DNA from 3 places in the Micromonospora sp. BRA006-A genome. Region 1 is predicted to be linked to each of the others. Evidence: riboswitches for the same ligand, from Rfam matches in the RefSeq annotation. Region 1 holds a riboswitch; each other region holds the start of a gene.
What was found. A riboswitch is a leader RNA that binds a small molecule or an ion and turns the genes downstream of it on or off. The one in region 1 is predicted to bind cobalamin.

Region 1 (4,252 bases):
AGGACCACCAGAGCAGGGCGAGGACGGCCAGCCCGTGGAACACGCCGGTCGCCCCCGGGTGCCGGGTCATGAGGACAGTGACCTGGATGAACGCGTACACGAACACGAGGTCCAGGAACAGGTCTTCCGGGGTGGCCTCGACCTCGCGCCCGGCCGTCACGGCGACCACCCGGTGCAGGCCGCGGTGACGCTTCCGGAGCACCGTCACATGCGCGAGCACCACGCAGACCAGGGCCCCGGCGAGGATCCCGAGCGATGCCACGGCCTCCACCGTGCGGGCCACCGGCGCCAGCAGCGCGACCAGGACGATGCCGAGTAGCGGACCCCGGCCGATTCGCCGGACCATGCGCCACTCGAACGCCACCAACCCGAGCAGGTACAGGACGACCCCGCCGTAGAGACTGAACAGAGCCGGGGCGTCCCACTTCTTTGCGGTGTCGATCTCGGTGGCGCCCAGCGCGTGCTTGAGCCCGAACGCCACCAGGATGAGCCCGGCGATCATCGGCAGGTGCAGGAGGGTGTACGCGTCGCGGGCCAGCCGGGACCGGGCGTGGTGGGGGACGGACTCCAGCGTCTGTTCCGCGTCGAGCGCCGCGATGTCGAAGTACGCCCACCAGAGGAACGCCACGACGAGGAGCGCGAGCCCGGAGCCGGCGAGCACGGACCAGGTGATCGCGGGTGTGCCGGCGAACCCCCGGCTCGTGCCGATCGAGATGATCGTCTCGCCCAAGGCGATCAGCATGATCAGGTTGTGCCGCTCTGCCCAGTGCCGCACCGACCTGAGCTGCCAACTGCCGGTGCCTGGAGCGCGCAGCCCGACGTAGTCGACGGCGGTCGCCACCGCGAAGAGCAGGATCTGCAGCAGCCCGGCGCTGCGTCCGGGTGCGAGGTGGCTGGGCAGCAGCGCCCCGCACAGCAGCAGGACGGCGCTGGCGGCCAGGGGTAGCCAGGCCTGCCGGGCGGGTGCGATCGACTGCTGCGTCGAGCGTCGCCGGCTCCGCATGATGATCAACAGCGACACGGCTCGGATGCTCAGAAAGCCGACGACGAAGACGAGAGGTGCGGAGAGCTCGGCGCGCCGGTCGACGAACACATCCGGAATCGCGACGGCGACCAGCAGGAGCGCGGTCGCAACCATGAACATGACGATTGGCAGGATCCCGCGGTCGAGCCGGACCAGGTTTCCGACCCAGGCGTACCCGGCCCAACTGCGCCACAGCAGCAGGAGCACGAGCCCGCCTTGGACCAGCGCGTCGAAGGCCGACCGCGCGGCCATGAGGCCGGCGACGTTCATGAAGGCGAAGACAAACACGAGATCGAGGAAGAGCTCGGCTCGCGTCACCCCGCCGTGCGTCGCGACCAGGGTTCGCCGGACGCCCAGCCCGGCTCCGGCCACCTCATCCTCTCCGCTGGTCACCCGACCACTGTTGCAACCTCTCATGCCGCCGACAGGTGAATCCGCGACCGTGCGACGACCTCGGCGTGGAACGAGCCCGGCCGGTCCGCGATCGCCGATGCCGACATCGCCCACGCCACGTGCGGCGGGGGCGATGACTCACGGCGCCGCCGACGCCTGGCCGCACTCCCCCCGGGGCAGAGGCAGGTGCCCTCGTGGTGATTCATCCCGTACGGCCAGCCGGTACGGCCTCGTCTGCCCCCGCGCTCGCGCGGTGGCCCAGTACGACAAGCGCTACGGCGAAGGCAGGTGCCCGTCCGGCTGGCCGACCTGCCGGACCAGCGGCCGGGCAGGTGCAGAGCCCTCGGTCCGTGCGTTCCGCGCCGCGCCGGTAGGGGCCAGGGCCAGCCGTCGGCGCCGGAGAGAGGCGACTACCTCGTCGGCGGCACCGACCATTCCACCCGGGGCGGTTCAGACCGGGTTCGGCGGCGCGCATCCGCCGACCACGACTACCGCGACCCGGCCCATCTTCTAGCCCCTCGTCACCCTCTCGTCGCACGCAAGCACTCCGCTGCCGCGACGGCTTGCTGTCCCGCAGGGCGGACACACCGACCACGTCGGCCCACCGCCCCATACGATGGACAACGGCGCTGGTGCGCCCCCCCGCCGCGCGAGTGGGGCGCCGTAAGAGGGAACCCGGTGCGAATCCGGGACTGCCCCGCAGCGGTGAGTGGGAACGACAGCCGTCAACGAAGCACTGGACCGCGAGGTCTGGGAAGCGACGGCCAGTAGGTGACCGGGTGGATCCGGTCGTGCCCGCGAGTCCGAAGACCTGCCCGCACTGCGCGTACCGCCGGTGCGCGCCGTCGGCGGCCTCTCGGGAGGGCCAGGGCGGAAAGCCGGTACGCGACAGCCGTCCCCCGCCTTCCCCTTCCCCCGTGGCCGCCAGGCACCTCGAGGGAAGGACCACAGTGACAACCTCATTCGGGCAGAGCACAGTGCTCGGCTACCCCCACATCGGCGCGCACCGCGAGTTGAAGAAGGCGGTCGAGGCCTACTGGGCGGGCCGGATCGACGCCGAGAAGTTGGCGGCGACCGCTGCCGCACTACGGGAGGAGGTCTGGCGGACGCTGCGCGACGCGCGCCTGGATGCGATCCCGTCGAACACGTTCTCCTACTACGACCAGTGCTCGACACGGCCGTCGCTGTCGGCGCGATCCCGCACCGGTTCGCCCGCCTCGGCTTCGGCGATCTCGACACCTACTTCGCGATGGCCCGGGGCGTCGATGCCGAGCCGGCGCTCGAACTGACGAAGTGGTTCGACACCAACTACCACTATCTGGTCCCCGAGATCGGCTCCGACACCACCTTCGCGGCGAATCCCGACAAGGCGCTGCGCGAGTACCGTGAGGTCCGCGATCTGGGAATCGACAGCCATCACCGGATCGGGGCGCATCGAGGGTGGGGCGGGGTGGCCGGTGTGCTGCGGGGAGGGTTCCTCATCCGCGACCGCAAGTACACCGCCGCCTTTCGATCACGTCTTCGCCGCCCGAACTCGGCGGAGATGTCTGGGGCGCAAGACGGCGGAGAGCGTGGTGCTGTCGAACACTGAGCGCAATTCGGTCCCCCGCCGATGGCCAAACTCGGACGCCTGCCGGACGCCTGGGTCAAGTCCACCGGTAACAACGCAGCGCTCGTGAGGGCAGACCGCAGGGTCCGCGGGTACCGGGGTCCCGCGCCTCCCGGCCTGCCGGTCAAGGCGCCGATCTGATGGTGGGCAGGCCGCAGGCGCCGACGGGGCCCAGCGCCTGGGACGCTCCGGTGCGACCTCCGCGACAACCACCCTCAGTGGCTGCCCTGCACCCGCAGCGAGTACAAACCCTGGCCTCCCCATAAACCCACAAAGGCCAACTCTGTGGGCGAAAGGTGCGTAGCGTTCAGGTGGGCCTGTGCCGAGGGCCCACCCCACCGGCAGAAAGGGTATGAGATGTCGCTCGACGCGTTCCGCATCCCCGGCGGCTCCTTGGACGACTTGATCAGTCGGTTCTTCGGGGGAGATCCGTTCGCGGGACGTCCGGTGGAGCGGGTCGACCTGTCCCGGCTGCTCTCCACCGAGTCGCGGCAACTCCTGCAACGGGCAGCCGAGCAGGCTACGGAGTGGGGCAGCCCGTACCTCAATGTCGAGCACCTGCTGTGGGCCGCAGCCCAGGCGGACCCCACCCGCCGGATGCTCGGCGCGAGCGGCGCCGACCCCGACGACCTGGCCCGCCAGATAGAGTCGGCCGTCCCCAAGGGCAGGCCACGCGAGGACACGCCTCCGCTCGCGCCGGCGGCGAAGCGCGCCCTGCTCGACGCGCACCGCGAGTCGCGACGGTCCGGCGCGTCGTACATCGGCCCCGAACACCTCCTGCTCGGCATCGCCGCGAACCCGGAGACGACCGCGGGCCGGGCGTTGCGGGCGCTCGGTGGGGCCGTCACCGGGCCCACGCCGCCGGCGGGCGGTGCCGACGGGCGCGGGGCCAGCAGCACCCCCACCCTGGACCAGTACGGGCGGGACCTCACCGAGGACGCCCGGGCCGGTCGGCTCGATCCGGTCGTCGGCCGTGATGACGAGATCGACGACACGATCGAAGTGCTCTCCCGGCGTACGAAGAACAATCCGGTGCTCACCGGCGAGCCGGGCGTCGGCAAGACGGCGATCGTCGAGGGCATCGCGCAGCGCATCGTCAACGACGAGGTGCCCGAAACCCTGGCCAACCGGCGTGTGGTCGCACTCGACCTGTCCGGGATGGTGGCGGGCACCAAGTACCGCGGTGAGTTCGAAGAGCGCCTGAAGAACGTGATCCAGGAGGTGAC
Region 2 (4,252 bases), 3.7 Mb from region 1:
GCTGCGCGTCCTGGCTCCGGGCAAGGCGGCCGGGGCCGGCCTGCTCAGCACCACCTACCTGGACTCGTACATCGCCTCCGCGTGGAACGCGTACACCACCAAGACCCTGACCGTGACGCCCTTCGCCGACCAGCCCGCCATCCGGTACTACGGCCGCACCTCGGGCAACACCATGACCTTCACCAACGGCAGCGGCCAGGTCGTCGCCTCCTTCAACCGGCCCTCCTCGGCCAGCGTATGGGGCTGCGACGGCGACCTGCCCGCGCCGAACGACCAGGTGGTCGGCCCGATCTCGCGTACGCTCTGCGCCGCCCTCAACCGCGGCACGCTCGGCACCATCGACACCCAGCCCAGTACGAACGCCGCCGACTTCTACCGCAGCAACCCCACCAACCAGTACGCCCGCCTGATCCACGCCAACATGACCGACGGCCGGGCGTACGCGTTCGCCTTCGACGACGTCGGCGGATTCGAGTCGCTGGTGCACGACGGTGATCCCCGTTCGGCCGGACTGATCCTCAGCCCGTTCACCGGCGGTGGCGGCGGCACCCCGGCCACCGGGGTGCCAGTGGTCAGCAACTGGAACAACAAGTGCATCGACGTGCCGAGCTCCAACTTCGTCGACCGCGCGCCGTTGCAGATGTGGAACTGCAACAACACCAACGCGCAGAGGTGGACGTTCAGCGGCACGGCGCTCAAGAGCCAGAACAACAAGTGCATGGACGTCGACGCCGGGTCCACCGCGAACGGGGCGGCGGTGCAGCTCTACACCTGCAACGGCACCGGCGCCCAGCAGTTCACCCTGAACGCGGCCGGAGACCTGGTCAACCTCCAGGCCGGCAAGTGCGTCGACATCAAGGACTGGAACGGCGGCGACGGCGCGAGGCTCCAGCTCTGGGACTGCGGGGGCACGGCCAACCAGAAGTGGCGCAAGGGCTGACCGGCCTCGCACCGAGGCGTCCATCGACGTTCATCCAGCAGATCGATGTGCGTAAGCTCCGCCCGGTCGGATCTGGGGAACCTACCGAGGAGGTTCCATGGATCGTCGAGCAATGCTGCGGGCCACGGTCGTCGGTGCGGGCGCTGTCGCGCTGCCGTTCACCGCGTGGTCGGCGGCGTACGGCGCCCCGGCGCAGAACGCGGCGGGGCCCTACGGTGGGCTCCAGCCCGCCGACGCCAACGGCATCCAGTTGCCGGCCGGCTTCACCAGCTCGGTCGTCGCGCGGTCCCGTCGGACGGTGCCGGGGACGTCGTACACCTGGCACGACGCTCCGGACGGTGGCGCCGTGTTCCCGAACGGCACCGGGTGGATCTACGTGTCGAACTCGGAGGTGTCGGCCGGGGCGGGCGGCGGTGCCTCGCGCCTCGTCTTCGACTCCAGCGGCGCCGTGATCGGGGCGTCGCGGATACTCTCCGGCACCAACAACAACTGCGCCGGCGGGAAGACACCGTGGAACACCTGGCTCTCCTGCGAGGAGGTGTCCCTGGGCCGGGTCTTCGAGACGTACCCCCTCGGCGGGACCGCCGTGGCGCGTCCCGCGCTGGGCCGGTTCAAGCACGAGGCGGCCGCGGCCGACCCGGTCCGCCGGGTCGTCTACCTGACCGAGGACGAGACCGACGGCAAGTTCTACCGGTTCGTGCCGGCCACCTGGGGCGACCTCTCCGCCGGAACCCTCCAGGTCTTCCGCGCCGGTACGGCGACCTCCGGCACGTTCACCTGGGCCACGGTGCCCGATCCGGACGGCTCGCCCACCCCGACCCGGCAGCAGGTGTCCGGCGCGAAGACGTTCAACGGCGGCGAGGGCTGTCACTACGCGGATGACACCGTCTGGTTCACCACGAAGGGCGACAACCGCGTCTGGCAGGTCAACCTGGCCGCCGGCACGTACGAGCTCGCCTACGACGACAACCTGGTCGGTCCGGGCGCCCCTCCGCTCACCGGGGTCGACAACATCACCGGATCCACGGCAGGTGACCTGTACGTCGCCGAGGACGGCGGGAACATGGAGATCTGCATGATCACGCCGGACGACAAGATCTCCGTCTTCCTGCGGATCACCGGACAGAGCGGTTCGGAGATCACCGGCCCGGCGTTCACCCCGGCGGGGGACCGGCTGTACTTCTCGTCGCAACGCGGCACGACCGGCTCGTCGTCCGGCGGCATCACCTACTGCGTCACCGGGCCGTTCCGCCGATGACCGACTGCCGGCCCTGCTGACAGTGACCCCACGGCGAAGGACGCCCGGTCTCCACCGGGCGTCCTTCGCCGGCGCGCCTACCCGGACGCGCCGGGACGACGTCTCGGCGCCGGGATGTGAAACGGCGACTCCGCCGGCCGTCACGGCACGTGGCCGGGCCCTGGCGCATTGACATCGGCGCTCCGGCCACAGCAGACTGTCGCGACAACTCAACCACTGCGTGTACGTGCGGGGGAAGACCGGTCGAAATCCGGCGCTGGCCCGCAACGGTAGGCCGCCCAGAGAGACTCTGCGGCGGCGAGCCCGAATACCCGTCGTACGCGTGTATCCGCTCCCCACCCGTCGTGGCCCACGGGTCGGAGTCCCGGTCGACGCGGCGTTGCCTCGGTCGTCCGGGCTTTCGACGACCGCCGGGCCGGAAAGGCGCTTCCGATGGTCGTCCGCCGAAGCCGGCACCGCCTGCTCGCGCTCCTCTGCGGCGTACTCGCCGCCCTCACCCTCACCACACCCGCCGTCGCCGCCCCCGAGCGCGCCGCCCTCACCCGCCCGGAGGCCGCCGGCGGCTGGCTCGCCCGGCAACTCGTCGACGGCGAACGCTTCGAGGCGGTCTTCGACGGGGTCGCCTACCCCGACCAGGGGCTGACCCTCGACGCCGTGTTCGCCTTCGCCGCCGGCGGCGTGGCCGACGACCACGGCGCCGACGCGCTGGCCTGGGTCACCCGGCCCGACATCCGCGACGGCTACCTCGGCGACGGTGTCTCCGAGGCGTACGCGGGCGCGACCGCCAAGCTCGCCCTCGCCGTGCAGGTGCGCGGCGGCGACCCGGCCGACGTCGGCGGGGTGGACCTGATCGCCCGGCTGCGTTCGCTCCAGACGCCGGCCGGCCGGTTCAGCGACCGGTCCGCGTACGGCGACTACAGCAACGCGTTCAGCCAGTCGTTCGCGTTGCTGGCGCTGGACCGTACCGCGGCCGGGGCGCCACCGGCGGCGGCCGCCTGGCTGGCCGGCACCCGGTGCCCGGACGGCGGCTACCCGCTGCTGCCCGCGCAACCGGCCTGCACGTCCGACGTGGACGCCACCGCTCTCGCGACGCAGGCCCTGCGCGCCGCGGACCGTCCGGCCGACGCCGCCGCCGGGCTGCGCTGGCTGGTGTCCGTTCAGCGTGCCGACGGCGGCTTCACCAACGCGGCCGGCACACCGAACGCCAACAGCACCGGTCTCGCCGCGCAGGCCCTGCGCGACGGTCACCGGCTGCCGGCCTGGGCGCGGGCCCGGGCATTCCTCGCCGGACTCCAGGTCGGCTGCGCCGGGACGCCCGCCGACCGGGGCGCTGTCGACTTCGACGGTGGCGGGTTCGACCCGGCCACCGCGCCCCGGGCCACCGCCCAGGCCGTCCTCGGTCTCACCGGGATCGGGTACGCCCGTCTGTCCGCCGCCGGCGCCGACCCCGGCGCACCGGCGCTCGCCTGCCCGTGAACCCCTTCGCCGCTCACCCGATCACAGGAGGACCCGTGTTCCGTCACCGTTCCACCGCCCGCACCTGGCTGGCCGGCCTGCTGGCCGCCGTCGTGGCCGGCGTCGCGCTGACCGCAGTCGAACCCGCGCCCCGGGCGGCGCACGCCGCCGCCTGCGCCGGCACCTCGGGAGTCACTGTGGTCGTCGACTTCGCCGCGCTCGGCGGTGGCGTCCAGGTCGCGTGTGCGCCGGGCGATCCGGCCACCGGCCTGGCCGCGCTCCAGGCCGCCGGCTTCACCGTCACCGGCACCGCCCGTTGGGGCCTGGCCTTCGTCTGCCGGATCAACGGCAAGCCCACCGCCGCGACCGAGCCGTGCGTCAACACCCCGCCGGCCACGGCGTACTGGTCGTACTGGCATGCGTCCAGCGGCGGTGCCTGGTCCTACAGTACGTCTGGGGCGACCGGCTACAACCCCGCGCCGGGCAGCGTCGAGGGCTGGTCCTTCGGCGCCGGCGCCCCGCCGAGCATCGCCGCTCCCTGAACCGTCCGCTGCGAACGGTGTGACCAGCGGCGCACCGGGTGCCGGCAACTGCTCTGG
Region 3 (4,252 bases), 2.4 Mb from region 1:
CGGCATCCTGCTGCTGTGGCGGCGGCACCCCTCCCCGGCGCAGGGCCTGGTGATCGGCGTGGCCTCCGGCGCCGGGTTCGCCGCGCTGGAGACCATGGGGTACGCGTTCGCCGCCTTCGTCGGGTCGGAGGGCAACCTCGGCGCGGTCGAGCGGACGCTGCTGGTACGCGGTCTCACCGCGCCCGCCGCGCACCTGGCCTGGACCGGGCTGACCGCCGCCGCGTTGTTCGCGTTCGCCGCCGCGCCCGGTGGCCGGAAGCTGGCGGCGTTCCTGCTCACCTTCGCCGCCGCCGTCACGCTGCACACCTGCTGGGACACGTTCGGCACCCAGCCCGCGTACGTGTTCATCGGCGCCGTGTCGCTGGGCTGGGTGCTGTTGCGCCTGCACCTGGACCGCGAGCGGCCGGCCCCGTCCGGGGCGCCGGTGGTGCCGGCATCCCGGGAGACGGCAGCGCACGCCGGCTGAGCCGGGCGGCCGGCCGTCCGGCGCCGCGCCGTCCGGTGCGTCTCAGCCGGCGGCCAGCCGGACGCCGAGCGCGACGAAGGCGACAGCGCAGAGCCGGTCGACGCGCCGCGACCAGCGGCTGTCGCCCCACCGCCTGGCGAACCGCCCGGCGCCCACGCCGAGCGCCAGGTCCACGGCGAGCTGCACCGCGACGAACAGCACCCCGAGCAGCACCAGCTGCGCCGCCACCGGGCCCGCCTCGGGCCGGACGAACTGCGGCAGGAACGCCACGCTGAACAGGATCATCTTCGGGTTGAGCAGGTTCGTCAGCAGGCCGCGCCGGAAGGCCCGCCCGGCGCCGCCGTCCGGCCGGTCCGCCGGTGCGCCGGGCCGGCCGGTGCCGCGCAGCGCCCGCAGGCCCAGCACGATGAGGTACGCCGCACCGGCCCACCGGATCGCGGTGAACAGCACCGGGGACGCGGCGATCAGCGTGGCGAGCCCGGCCACCACGGCGGCGACGTGCACCGCCTCCCCGGCGGCGACCCCGAGCGCGGCCACCGCGCCCGCCCGTGCGCCGTACCGGGTGGCGTTCGCGAGCACGAACATCATGTCCGGCCCCGGGGTGAGCATGAGCACCACGATCGCGGCCAGGTAACCCGCGAGCGTGGCCGCCGACAGTCCGAGCACCGCTCAGCCCTCCCCGGCGCCGTCGAGCAGCGCCCGGCGCAGCGCCAGCCGGTGCTCGCGCCGGATCTGCGCCTCCCGGTAGCGCCGCCGGTCGCCGTCGGTCTCGGCGTGCAGCGGCGGCACCGGCCGGGGCTGCCCGTCGTCGTCGACCGCCACCATCACCAGGTGCGCGGTCGCCACGTCCACCGGCGGCACGGCGCGGTCCCACCGGTCCGCGCTGACCTTCACCGCCACCTCCATCGAGCTGCGGCCGGCCCAGGTGATCCGGGCGTCCACGTGGACCACGTCCCCGACGCGTACCGCGCGCAGGAACGCGGTCTCGTCGATGGCGGCGGTGACGGCCGGGCCGTCGGAGTGGCGGGCGGCGACCACACCGGCGACCGAGTCGATCAGGTTGAGGATGCGTCCGCCGTGGACCGTGCCCATCAGGTTGGTGTGGTGCTGGTCCATGATCTGCGACAGGGTCAGGTGCGAGGCCGACGGTGGTCGGCCGGTGAGCGTGATGGTGTCGGGCACTGTGCGGTTCCGTCCTCGCAGAAGCGGACCGCCGACCGGCCGGGGTGTGCACGTCGAGGACACGCCGACGGCCTGCGTACGACGTGTCACCCGCCCGACCCACCCGCGAGGTCGACGGCGGCGCGCACCGGTGGTACGCGCGACGCGGGCAGGTCTTCGGACTCGCGGGCGTGACACGAGGTCGCCTACCGGCCGTCGCTTCCCAGGCCGTGGCCCAGTGCTGTTGACGGCTGTCGTTCCCACTCACCGCTGCGGGGCAGTCCCGGATTCCCACCGGGTTCCCTCTTACGACACCCGGCCGTCGCCGACCAGGTGAACCAGCGCTTCCCGCAGCGTAGCCCAGCGTCCGAGGGCGGCGGCACAGGCGTCAGGCCGGCGCCGATCCCGTCACAGCGGCCAGCGGCGCCGCGCCGAACGACACCGCGAACCGCTTGCACCAGATCGACACGCTGCGCAGACCGTCCAGGTCCACCGACGCCGGGATGTCGTACGCCTGGTCGCCGATGTTGCCCTTGAGCCGGCCCAGCTCGACCCAGCGTCCGTCGTCGAACACCTGCCAGCCGGCCCGGCCGGTCAGCACCTTCCGGTCGGTGAGCCACACCCGCAGATCGGGCCCGTCGGAGGTGTCCAGTCCGCGCAGGAGCAGCTGACGGCGGCCGTCGGCGAGGCGGACGAGCTGCGCCCGGCCGGACGTGTCGTGCTCGTGGGTGACGAAGTCCCCGGCGGCGAGCACCACGTCGGCGGGCGCCGCGCCGGTCGGCGACGAGCCGGTCGTGCCGGCCGGCGCCGGTGAGGGCTCCGCCACAGTGGGCAGCGTCTCGCGTACCTCGCGGTCGGTCACCAGCCGCCACGGCTGGAACAGGTACAGGCTCACCCCGAGACCGGTGACGGTCACCACGGCGAGCACCGACAACACCACACGTCTTCTGCCCATGCCCCGACGGTAGGCGCGGACCCGGCGGAAAGATCTTTCCGTCCGCTTACGGCTCGACCGCGGGCCGCCGCGCCGGGACGCCGATGGGTAGCGTCTGCCGCATGGGGCGCTACGTGCTCGTCGTCGACGACGACCGGACGGTGAGCGACGTCGTCCGGCGCTATCTGGAGCAGGACGGCTGCCGGGTCCGGCTGTCCTTCGACGGGCCGGCCGCGCTCGCCGCGGCCGAGGAGGAGCCGCCCGACCTGGTGGTCCTCGACCTGATGATGCCGGGCCTCGACGGCATAGAGGTGTGCCGGCGGCTGCGGCGCCGGCTGCCCGGCCTGCCCGTCGTCATGCTCACCGCGCTCGGGGACGAGGCCGACCGGGTCGCCGGGCTGGAGGTCGGCGCGGACGACTACGTGACCAAGCCGTTCTCGCCGCGCGAACTGGTGCTGCGCATCAGGTCGGTGCTCCGGCGCGCGGCCCCGCAGGACCGGGGACCGGCAGGGGTGCTGCGCGACGGCGACCTCACCGCGGACACCGGCCGGCGCGTCGCCGAGCGCGGCGGGCAGCAGCTGTCGCTGACCGTACGGGAGTTCGACCTGCTCGCGTTCCTGCTGGCGAACCCGGGACGCGCCTGGTCGCGGGCCGAGCTGCTGGACCGCGTGTGGGGCTGGCGGTTCGGCGACCAGTCCACTGTCACCGTCCACGTCCGGCGGCTGCGGGAGAAGATCGAGGACCACCCGGCGCAGCCGCGCCGCATCGTCACCGTGTGGGGCGTCGGTTACCGGTACGAACCGTCGGAGGCGTCCCGGTGAAGGAACTGATGGTCATCGGGCTCTACGCCCTGCTCGCCGGCGCTGCCGTCGGCGCGCTCGGCGTCGGCGCGCTGCGGCTGGTGCGCCACCGGTCGATCCTCGCGCACATCGCGGTGCTGCTCGCGGTCACCATCGCCTCGGTGACGGCCGGCGTCACCGCCGTCGCCCAGGCCATGTTCCTGTCCGCGCACGACCTCCAGGTGGTCCTCGTCACGGTCGCGGCGTCCGCGGCGCTCAGCCTGGCCGTCGGGGTGGCGTTCGCCCGCCGCCTCGCCCAGGCGGCGGTCTGGGCCGACCAGGCCCGGCAGCGGGAACGGCAGCTGGAGGCCGGCCGCCGCGAGCTTGTCGCATGGGTCTCCCACGATCTGCGTACGCCGCTGGCCGGGCTGCGGGCGATGGCGGAGGCGCTGGAGGACCGGGTGGTCGACGAGCCGGCGGCGGTGGCCGAGTACCACCGCCGGATCCGGGTCGAGACGGACCGGATGACGCGCCTGGTCGACGACCTGTTCGAGCTGTCCCGGATCACCGCCGGAGCGCTGCGGCCCGCGCTGTCCCCGGTGCCGCTCGGCGACGTGGTCTCCGACGCGATCGCCGCCACCGCGCCGCTGGCCGCCGACCGGCGGGTCCGGGTGCTCGCCCCGGAGACCGGCTGGCCGACCGTCCGGGCCGCCGAGGCCGAACTCGCCCGCGTCGTGACGAACCTGCTTGTCAACTCGGTGCGGTACACGCCACCGGACGGCACGGTCCGCATCGACGCCGGGCGGGACGACGCCGACGCGTGGCTCGCCGTCTCCGACACCTGCGGCGGCATCCCCGAGGCGGACCTGCCCCGGGTGTTCGACGTGGCGTTCCGGGGCACCCGGGCCCGTA

Region 2: it holds a riboswitch for cobalamin, as region 1 does, so the genes downstream of both, NMK34_RS19375 (peptidase) here and NMK34_RS02890 (hypothetical protein) in region 1, are expected to answer to the same signal.
Region 3: it holds a riboswitch for cobalamin, as region 1 does, so the genes downstream of both, NMK34_RS13365 (acyl-CoA thioesterase) here and NMK34_RS02890 (hypothetical protein) in region 1, are expected to answer to the same signal.

What each region holds. Positions count from the first base shown of each region.
Region 1 covers NZ_JANCLW010000001.1:574,324-578,575, forward strand. The annotation lists gene NMK34_RS02885 (low temperature requirement protein A) at 1-1,417, opposite strand, end outside; cobalamin riboswitch at 2,031-2,251, shown strand; partial or broken gene NMK34_RS02890 (hypothetical protein) at 2,395-3,008, shown strand; gene NMK34_RS02895 (ATP-dependent Clp protease ATP-binding subunit) at 3,384-4,252, shown strand, end outside.
Region 2 covers NZ_JANCLW010000001.1:4,294,787-4,299,038, reverse strand. The annotation lists gene NMK34_RS19385 (beta-1,3-glucanase family protein) at 1-940, shown strand, start outside; gene NMK34_RS19380 (alkaline phosphatase PhoX) at 1,038-2,198, shown strand; cobalamin riboswitch at 2,384-2,532, shown strand; gene NMK34_RS19375 (peptidase) at 2,631-3,674, shown strand; gene NMK34_RS19370 (hypothetical protein) at 3,710-4,195, shown strand.
Region 3 covers NZ_JANCLW010000001.1:2,972,319-2,976,570, forward strand. The annotation lists gene NMK34_RS13355 (PrsW family glutamic-type intramembrane protease) at 1-466, shown strand, start outside; gene NMK34_RS13360 (LysE family translocator) at 509-1,132, opposite strand; gene NMK34_RS13365 (acyl-CoA thioesterase) at 1,136-1,648, opposite strand; cobalamin riboswitch at 1,778-1,985, opposite strand; gene NMK34_RS13370 (DM13 domain-containing protein) at 2,016-2,582, opposite strand; gene NMK34_RS13375 (response regulator transcription factor) at 2,684-3,382, shown strand; gene NMK34_RS13380 (sensor histidine kinase) at 3,391-4,252, shown strand, end outside.